One region of the Bradyrhizobium sp. 604_D8_N2_3 genome, then DNA from elsewhere that is predicted to be linked to it. Evidence: predicted binding sites of a transcription regulator. Region 1 holds the regulator's gene; each other region holds the start of a gene.
The links. The regulator PhoB, encoded in region 1, activates phosphate uptake and scavenging genes when phosphate is short. The targets are predictions, from matches to a motif close to TGTCATNNANCTGTCAT.
Positions count from the first base shown of each region.

Region 1 (3,272 bases):
GGCGGACGAGCTTGATCACACCTTCCAGCGCTTCGGCGCCGGAATTGCAGAAGAACACGAAGTCCGCGAAGCTTTCGTTGCACAGACGCGCGGCGAGCTTCTCGCCGTCCGGGCTCTGGAACAGGTTCGACATGTGCCAGAGTTTGGTGGCCTGCTCTTGCAACGCTTTGACCAACGCAGGGTGAGCATGGCCGAGCGCATTCACCGCCACGCCCGAGGTGAAATCGAGATAGCGATCGCCATTGGTCGCAATCAGCCAGCAGCCTTCACCGCGCTCGAAACCGAGGTCGGACCTGGCGAAAACGGGGAGCAAATGCGGCGCTGCGCTGTTAGTCATGACGATCACTTGAATGTTGCGGACGGCGTGAGCGTGCATTGCGCAACGCACCATTGACCGGCCCGGAAAACGAAACGTGCCGCCTTTTAAGGGCGGCACGCGAGACTATCTTATGCCTGGTGAAACCGGTGTCAATGCCGCCCGGAAAGCCTCGCGAAACGCAGAATCCGTAGTCTTGCGGTGGCGATTTTGCGTATTTCCGCCACGGAACATGTGGAAGCGAGTCGGCGGACTCTTGCGCGTGAGTCACGCCATATTGTAGCGTTTGGCTTGTCAGATACGACATCTCGTGCAGCAGTTCTGATCCTCTAAGTCCTCATGTACCGGCGTAAGCGTTCGGGCGCATCTGGTGCGCCCGGCGAGCCTTAAGGGATTCTGGCGGCACGGGTTTTTCGAAGCTTAGGCATTCGCCGTGCGGCCGCCAGGATGGCAGGCGCCGGCGAAGGAAAGGGTGCAATGACCGTTTTGACCTGGTCGGATGATCGCGTCGAGCAGCTGAAAAAGCTCTGGGAGGCCGGGCTTTCGGCCAGCCAGATCGCCGCTGAACTCGGCAATGTGACCCGCAATGCCGTAATCGGCAAAGTGCACCGGCTCGGCCTGTCGGGCCGCGCCAAGAGCCCTTCATCGGCAGCGCCGCGGCCGCGCAAGGCACGCCCCGCCCAGCACATGATGCGGGTGACCCGCCCGATCGCGCGCGGCAACACCGCGCTGGCGCAAGCCTTCGAAGTCGAGGTCGAGGCCGAACCGGTCACCTACGACAACGTCGTGCCGATGAGCCAGCGGCTGTCGCTGCTGGAGCTGAACGAGGCCACCTGCCACTGGCCGGTCGGCGATCCCTCGAGCCCGGATTTCTTCTTCTGCGGCGGCAAGGCGCTCTCCGGCCTGCCCTACTGCGCCCAGCACTCGCGCGTGGCGTATCAGCCCGCGGCCGATCGCCGGCGCGCGCCGGCGAAGCCGGGTCCGCGCTGAGGTATCGGATTAGCTGACTACGAAGACGGCGCCGTCACGCGATGACGGCTCAACTCACTCGGTGTCGTCCCTGCGAACGCAGGGACCCATAATCCCGGCGCGTAGTTATTGCGCGGGATGATCACTCCGAGTCTTCGCCAAACCACTCCCTGTGGTTATGGGTCCCTGCGTTCGCAGGGACGACATCGAGGATGCGGTGGCAGCCCGCTAAATCACGTCTGCCACAGCAACCCCTTACGCTTGCTCCGCCTTCGCAAAGCGATCGTCCAGTGCGTAGCCCGCGCCGCGGACGGTGCGGATCGGGTCCTGCTCGCGGCCGAGATTGAGCAGCTTGCGCAGGCGCCCGATATGGACGTCGACGGTGCGCTCGTCGATGTAGATGTCACGGCCCCAGACGCTGTCGAGCAGCTGCTCGCGCGAGAACACGCGGCCGGGATGCTCCAGGAAGAACTCCAGCAGGCGATATTCGGTCGGGCCGAGATCGATCGGCCGGCCCGAGCGCGCCACGCGACGCTTGTCGCGGTCGAGCTCGATGTCGCCATAGGCGAGCACGGTGGCGAGCCGCTCGGGGCTGGCGCGCCTGAGCAGGCCCTTCACGCGTGCCAGCAGCTCCGGGACCGAGAACGGCTTGACGATGTAGTCGTCGGCGCCGGTCGCAAGGCCCCGCACCCGCTCGCTCTCCTCGCCGCGCGCGGTGAGCATGATGATCGGGAGCTGCTTGGTCTCGGGCCGGGTGCGCAGCCGCCGGCACAGCTCGATGCCGGAGAGGCCCGGCAGCATCCAGTCGAGCACGATCAAATCGGGGATGTGCTCCTTGAGGCGGGTGTCGGCATCGTCGCCGCGCATCACCGTCTCGACGTCATAGCCGTCGCCTTCGAGGTTGTAGCGGAGAAGCTCGGTGAGAGCTTCCTCGTCCTCAACCACCATAATGCGTGCGCCCATGGTGTTCGTCGCTCCTTAAGTGTTCGGGACCGTCGTGGCGAAGGTCGTCATGTCGCCCTTCGGCCGCTTGTCGGTGATCGCCTGGCCCTCGATCATGTAGAACACGGTCTCGGCGATGTTGGTGGCGTGGTCACCGATGCGCTCGATGTTCTTGGCGCAGAACATCAGATGGATGCAGAACGAGATGTTGCGCGGATCCTCCATCATGTAGGTGAGGAGCTCGCGGAACAGCGAGGTGCAGATGGCGTCGACTTCCTCGTCGCCCTTCCACACCGCCATTGCCGCCGGCAGATCGTGCGCGGCATAGGCGTCCAGCACCGACTTGACCTGTTGCTGCACGAGGTCGGTCATGTGCTCCAGACCGCGGAACAGCTTGAGCGGATGGAAATCCGTCTCCAGCGCCGCGACGCGCTTGCCCATGTTCTTGGCGAGGTCGCCGATCCGCTCGAGATCGGTCGCGACGCGCATGGCGCCGACGATCTCGCGCAGATCCACCGCCATCGGCTGGCGGCGCGCGATGGTGAGAACGGCGCGCTCCTCGATCTTCTTCTGGAGCGCGTCGAGCTCGGCGTCGATGGTCACGACGCGCTGGCCGAGCGCGACGTCGCGGCGGATCAGCGCGTCGACGGAATCGACGATCATGCGCTCGGCGATGCCGCCCATCTCGGCGACCAGGCGCGTGAGTTCCTGGAGGTCGGTGTCGAAGGCCTTTGCGGTATGTTCAGAACCCATGTTCCGTCTCCTCAGCCGAACCGGCCGGTGATGTAATCCTGCGTGCGCCGGTCGGTCGGCGACGTGAAGATCTTGCTGGTGTCGTCGAACTCGATCAGCTCGCCGAGATACATGAAGGCGGTCTTGTCGGAGACGCGCGCCGCCTGCTGCATGTTGTGGGTGACGATCGCGATCGTGTAGTTCTCGGACAGCTCCTGGATCAGCTCCTCGACCTTGGCGGTCGAGATCGGGTCGAGCGCCGAGCAGGGCTCGTCGAACAAGATCACCTCGGGCCGCACCGCGACCGTGCGGG
Region 1 covers NZ_JBPWPM010000001.1:9,011,310-9,014,581, forward strand. The annotation lists gene AB7245_RS43345 (aspartate aminotransferase family protein) at 1-337, opposite strand, end outside; gene AB7245_RS43350 (GcrA family cell cycle regulator) at 794-1,306, shown strand; gene phoB (phosphate regulon transcriptional regulator PhoB) at 1,541-2,248, opposite strand; gene phoU (phosphate signaling complex protein PhoU) at 2,264-2,980, opposite strand; gene pstB (phosphate ABC transporter ATP-binding protein PstB) at 2,992-3,272, opposite strand, start outside.

Region 2 (3,272 bases), 160 kb from region 1:
CCGCGCCGATCGCGGCAAGAAATAGCGCTGCGGCAAAGATCACCAGCCCCAACAGGAGTCGGAGCCGCTTGCGCGCGACCGCCTGGCGATAGGCCGCGTTCAGCACGGCGAGCTGCTGCTCGGGGAGGATCGAAACCGCGACGGTCATCTGGCCAGGGAAGGTGGTCGATCAAAGAGAAAGAGCCGGGTCCATCGACCCGGCTCCAGTGCTATCGTCCCGAAACTCAGGACGCCTTCTTCTTACGCAGTGCATCGACGAACTTGATCAGCTCGATCGTGCCATCCCAGTCCTTGGTGGTGGCGGGATGGAAACCCTTCTTCTGGCCGTCCTGGAGGCGATCGAAGGCCGCCTTGTCCTTGGCCGGCGCGTCGAAGAACGCCTTGGCGATCGCCGCCTTGGCATCTTCCGGCAGGTCGGAATTGTAGGCGTAGGGGCCGTTGATGATCGGCGCCGACTTGTGGATGATGCGGAAATCGTCCTTCTTCATCGGCGAGCCGTCGGCATTCTTCAGCATGCCCTTGGTCAGCATCTGCGCCAGCGTGGAATCGTCATCGCTGGTCCACTGGTTGGCCGCAACGTCGACCGTGCCCTGCGCCAGCGCCAGGATCGCGTTCTCGTGGCTACCGGTGAAGACGACCTTGCTGAAATAGGTGTCGGCATCCGTGATGCCCATCTTGTCGAGCTCGAAGCGCGGCACATTGTTGCCGGAGGTCGAGTTCGGGTCGACGAGGCCGAGGTTCTTGCCCTTGAGCTGGTCGACGCTCTTGTAGGGGCTGCTCGCCTTGACGAAGAACACCGAGTAGTAGCCGGTCGAACCGTCGGCGTTGATGTCGTTGGCGAAGGCATCGGTCTTGACGCCGGTCAGACGGGCGCGGGCGAACGACGCCGAGCCGTAGCTGGCGATATGGATGTTGCCGGCGCGCTGGCCCTCGATGACGGCGGCGTAGTCGTTGGCGATGCGCAGCGTGACCTTCACGCCCAATTCCTTGGAGAGATAGTTCATGAACGGCGCCCAGCGCTCGGTCACGCCCGAGGCGTTTTCCGCCGGAATGACCGCGAAGGTCAGTTCGGGATATTTGGCTTTCCAGTCGTCGGCGGAGGCCGAAGTCGTGAACGCGAGCGCGGCGGCGCCGGCAAGAACCAGTCTGCGAGTGATCATGATACCCTCTTCATCGGTTGGGGTCGGTTGACGCAAAAATTGGCAGTTACAGGCGCAGCTCAGGCGGCCGCGGCCGTTCCGAGCGCCGGCACGCCTTCAGGCGCCGGCACAGGCATTCCGCCCATGACGTCGGAGGCTTCGAGATCGTAGAGCTCGCGCGCGACGTGGTCGGTCAATTCGGCCGGCGCGCCGTCGAACACCACGCGCCCCTGCGCCATGCCGATCAGGCGATCGCAATAGCTGCGCGCCAGATCGAGCGAATGCAGGTTGCAGAGCACGGTGATGCCGAAATGCTTGTTGATGCGCAGCAGCGCATCCATCACGATCTTGGTGTTGCGCGGGTCGAGCGAGGCGATCGGCTCGTCGGCGAGGATGATGTCGGGCTGCTGCACCAGCGCGCGGGCGATCGCAACACGCTGCTGCTGGCCGCCGGAGAGCTGGTCGGCGCGCTGGGCGGCGAGTGAGGCGATATCGAACTGTTCGAGCGCCGACATCGCCAGCGCCTTGTCGTGCTCGGGCCAGGTCTGCGTCAGCGAGCGCCAGGCCGGCATCGTGGCAAGACGCCCCATCAGCACGTTGGTGAGCACATCGAGCCGGCCGACCAGGTTGAACTGCTGGAAAATCATCGCCGAGCGCGCCCGCCACTGCCGCAGCTCCTTGCCGCGCAGCGCGGTGACGTCGAGGCCGTCGAACAGGATGCGGCCCTGCGTCGGCGTCGCCAGGCGATTGATCATGCGCAGCATGGTCGACTTGCCGGCGCCGGAGCGCCCGATCACACCGACGAAGCCGCCGGGGGAGATTTGAAACGAAGCGTCGTCCACCGCGGCTTTTGCGCCGAAGCGGCACGTCAGACCTTCAACCACCAGCATAGAGGGCTCCAGAGTAGCTGGCTGCCACCGCTAGCGCTGGCACTTGACACTTGTGTGACACCGGCGTTGCGGTGCGGCGATCCTACACACCTCTTCCCCTGTCATCGCATCGTCATGACATTGTCATCAGGCCGCTCGAAGAGGTACGCCCGCCCTCGACCTATCGGATGCAGCATGGCCGGCAAAACGCTCTCGGTTCAACCGACCATCGACCCTTCGGCGAAGCTGCATGAGACCAGGCTCGGCACCTATACCGAAGTCGGTGCGCGCACGATCCTCACTGAAGTCGCGATGGGCGATTACTCCTATGTCGTGAACGACGCCCAGATCACCTACACCACGATCGGAAAATTCTGCTCGATCGCGGCGATGACCCGCATCAATCCCGGCAATCATCCGATGCATCGCGCGACGCAGGCGCATTTCACCTATCGTTCCAGCGCCTACTTCGAAGGCGAGAGCGACGACACCGAGTTCTTCGACTGGCGGCGCCAGCATCACGTCCATATTGGCCACGACGTCTGGATCGGCCATGGCGCGATCGTGCTGCCCGGCCGCAACATCGGCACCGGCGCGGTGATCGCGGCGGGCGCCATCGTCACCAAGGACGTGCCGGCCTACACCATCGTCGCCGGCAATCCGGCGCGCATCGTGCGGCGGCGGTTCTCGGAAGACGTCGCCGGACGGCTGGCCCGACTCGCCTGGTGGGACTGGGATCACGACAAATTGCGTGAAGCACTGCCCGATTTCCGCAAGCTCGGGATTGAAGATTTCCTCTCGGCATATGAAGCACGGGCAAGCTCCCTCACCCGTTCCCCTGCCAGCAAACGAAGCGCGGTCGCTTGACAGACATCTTCCTTGAGGGCGGCCGGGCCCTGATCGGCTCCGAGCTCGTCGAAACTTCCATTCTGGTGTCCGGCGCGGACATTGCGCAGGTCGATGCCTCTCGCGGCCGTGCGCGGCTGGCGATCGATGCGCGCAACCTGCTGGTGCTGCCCGGCATCGTCGATCTGCATGGCGATGCCTTCGAGCGGCAGATGATGCCGCGCGCCGGCGTCGACTTCCCGATCGACGTCGCGCTCGCCGACAGTGACCGCCAGGCGATCAGCAACGGCATCACCACGGTGTTTCACGCCACGACCTGTTCGTGGGAGCCGGGCCTGCGCAGCGCCGGCAATGCGCGCACCCTGATGGAGGCGATCGAGCGGCAGCGCCCGCAATTCGCCGCCGATACCCGTTTCCA
Region 2 covers NZ_JBPWPM010000001.1:8,852,954-8,856,225, forward strand. The annotation lists gene phnE (phosphonate ABC transporter, permease protein PhnE) at 1-148, opposite strand, end outside; gene phnD (phosphonate ABC transporter substrate-binding protein) at 225-1,160, opposite strand; gene phnC (phosphonate ABC transporter ATP-binding protein) at 1,220-2,029, opposite strand; gene AB7245_RS42610 (chloramphenicol acetyltransferase) at 2,204-2,875, shown strand; gene AB7245_RS42615 (alpha-D-ribose 1-methylphosphonate 5-triphosphate diphosphatase) at 2,872-3,272, shown strand, end outside.
Region 2: the regulator PhoB is predicted to act here: its motif matches at 2,129-2,145, upstream of phnC (phosphonate ABC transporter ATP-binding protein).

Region 3 (3,272 bases), 3.8 Mb from region 1:
ATGCGCAGGACGTCGAGGCCGCCCTCGATGCGGCGCACGCCGCCAAGGGCGCCTGGGGACGCACCAGCGTCGCCGAGCGCGCCGCGATCCTGAACCGGATCGCCGACCGGATGGAAGAGAATCTGGAGCGCCTTGCGGTTGCCGAGACCTGGGACAATGGTAAGCCGATCCGCGAGACCCGCGCCGCCGACCTGCCACTCGCGATCGATCATTTCCGCTATTTCGCCGGCGTGGTGCGTGCGCAGGAAGGCTCGATCGGCGAGATCGACCACGACACCATCGCCTATCATTTCCACGAGCCGCTCGGCGTGGTCGGCCAGATCATCCCCTGGAACTTCCCGCTGCTGATGGCCTGCTGGAAGCTCGCGCCGGCGCTCGCCGCCGGCAATTGCGTCGTGCTCAAGCCCGCCGAGCAGACCCCGGCCTCGATCATGGTCTGGGCCGAGATCATCGGCGATCTCCTGCCGCCCGGCGTCCTCAACATCGTCAACGGCTTTGGCCTCGAAGCCGGCAAGCCGCTCGCGTCCAGCCCGCGGATCGCGAAAATCGCCTTCACCGGCGAGACCACGACGGGCCGGCTGATCATGCAATATGCCAGCCAGAACCTGATCCCGGTCACGCTGGAGCTCGGCGGCAAGTCGCCGAACATCTTCTTCAACGACGTCACCGCCGAGGACGACGACTTCTTCGACAAGGCGATCGAAGGTTTTGTGATGTTTGCGCTGAACCAGGGCGAGGTCTGCACCAGTCCGAGCCGGGCGATTGTCCACGCCGACATCTACGACCGCTTCATGGAGCGGGCGCTGAAGCGCGTCGCCGCGATCAAGCAGGGCGACCCGCGTGCGGCCGACACCATGATCGGCGCGCAGGCATCTAGCGAGCAGCTCGCCAAGATCCTCTCCTATATCGACATCGGCAAGCAGGAGGGCGCCAAGGTGCTGGCCGGCGGCGGTCGTGCCGAGCTCGGCGGCGATCTTTCCGGCGGCTTCTACGTCCAGCCGACGGTGTTCGAGGGCCACAACAAGATGCGAATCTTCCAGGAGGAGATCTTTGGTCCCGTCGTCTCGGTCACGACCTTCAAGACCGATGACGAAGCGCTCGCGATCGCCAACGACACGCTCTATGGCCTGGGAGCCGGCGTCTGGAGTCGCGATGCCAACCGCTGCTACCGCTTCGGCCGGGCCATCCAGGCCGGCCGGGTCTGGACCAACTGCTACCATGCGTATCCTGCGCATGCCGCGTTCGGCGGCTACAAGCAGTCGGGCGTCGGTCGCGAGACCCACAAGATGATGCTCGATCACTACCAGCAGACCAAGAATCTCCTGGTCAGCTACAGCCCGAAGAAGCTTGGCTTCTTCTGATCGGGCAAGATCTGATTGGGCAAGATCTGATCGGGCAGGAGAGGGCGGCGCAACCATGCGCCGCCCTCTCCGTCGTCATCCGTCTGTCAGAGTCTTGAGCCAAGACGACAGCGCCGACCGTATTCGGTTCGGCGCCCGTGGCATTCGAAGCGATGCCGGGCAAAGACGGAGGCTTGGTGATGCGGAACAGTCGTTCAGGACGGACAATGAGTGTCGCAGCGATGCTGTTCGGCGCGGCGGTGCTGCCGCTGTCGATGGCCTTTGCACAGTCCGGCCCGGCGCCAACTGGCGCCAAGCCCTTCCTGACCGTCGATGGAAAGGCGCCACTGGTCCTTGGACACCGCGGCCTGCCTGGCTTGGTACCCGAAGAGACCGAGGCGTCGTACGACCTCGCCGCGGCGCTCGGGACCGATGCGCTCGAAGAGGATTTGCACCTGACCAAGGATTGCGTTCTGGTCGTGCGTCATAATCCCTGGCTGAGCGACAACACCAACATTGCCGAGGTGGCGAAGACCAATGCGGCCGTCGCCGCCCGCAAGCGCACCGTGCCCGGTGTGCGCGTCAAGGCCCCGTCGGCCACCGGCGTGCCTGCCGACTACCTGACGGATCTCAGCGACCCGGCCGATCCCAAATCGGTGCTGAAGTCGCTGATCGTCGACGGCGAGGATGATACCAACGATTGGTCGATCAGCGACTTCACCATGGCCGAGCTGAAGCAATGGATCGGCGGCACCACCTATGACGCGGCCAACGAGCGGCCGAAAGTCTTCAACGGCAAGCTCCCGATCATCAGCTTCCAGGACGTCATCGACATCGCCAAGGTCAAGAGCAAGGAGACCGGGCGGTCCATCCTCGTCTATCCCGAAACCAAGAACCCGACCTGGAACAATGCCCAGGCGATCGCCAATGGCTGCGGCGCGGCCGGCAGCCGTCCGCTCGAGGAGGCCCTGATCAAGATCATCGGGGATAACGGCCTCAACACCAAGGACGCTCCCATCCTGGTCCAGAGCTTCGAACCCGGCAGCCTGAAATATATGCGCAGCCACGGCCTTCAGACGCGGCAGGTCCAACTCGTCGACGGCAACGGAATCGACTTCAAAACCGGCAAGGTTCTCCTCAACAACATCACGAATTCGCGCCCGTTCGACTGGACGGTTGCGGGCGATGCGCGCTTGTACGATGCGATGCTGACGCCCGAGGGGCTTGCCGAGATCAAGACCTATGCCGAGGGCATCGGTCCGTGGAAGGCCTATATCGTTCCGCTCAAGATCGCGCCGTGGAAGGACAGCAACGCCGATGGCACGCCCTACAAGGGATCGACGCCGGAGGCTTCGACGCAGGACGCGACCAGCCTTGTCGCGGACGCGCACAAGCTCGGTCTTTTCGTCCATGTCTTCACGTTTCGGAACGAGAAGAAGTATCTTGCCGCCGACTATCGCGGCGACCCGAGCCTTGAATATCTCAAATTCTACCGGCTCGGCGTCGATGGGGTCTTCAGCGACTTCACGCATACCGGCGTTGCCGCCCGTGCGGCGTATTTGCGCGAGTTGGGCTGGTAAAGCCGGCACGGCGAATCGGACGCGCGTGGGATTTCGGATACAAAACAGCGCGTCCGATTTCTCTGCGTTGGCTGCTCACGTTCCCTCCGCTGACCGGTGAGCTAAAGTTGCCCGATCGGCGCCAAAGGTTTTGCAAAGTTTCGGTCACGTTGCAGTGCGGCATAATGAAAGTCGCGCCATGCCGCCGCGGTCCTTTCCAAGGGCGTTTGACTTGGGTTAGAGAGGGCTGAAGTTTTCTCTGACCCGGAATTCCCATGGCCGCACCCAAGAAAGCCGCCGCAAGCACTCCACAGGACAAGACCGAAGGCGGTTCGCCCCCGGAATTCACCAGAGAGCAGGAGCTCAAAGCGCT
Region 3 covers NZ_JBPWPM010000001.1:5,167,333-5,170,604, reverse strand. The annotation lists gene adh (aldehyde dehydrogenase) at 1-1,361, shown strand, start outside; gene AB7245_RS24590 (glycerophosphodiester phosphodiesterase family protein) at 1,568-2,920, shown strand; gene pdhA (pyruvate dehydrogenase (acetyl-transferring) E1 component subunit alpha) at 3,175-3,272, shown strand, end outside.
Region 3: the regulator PhoB is predicted to act here: its motif matches at 1,435-1,451, upstream of AB7245_RS24590 (glycerophosphodiester phosphodiesterase family protein).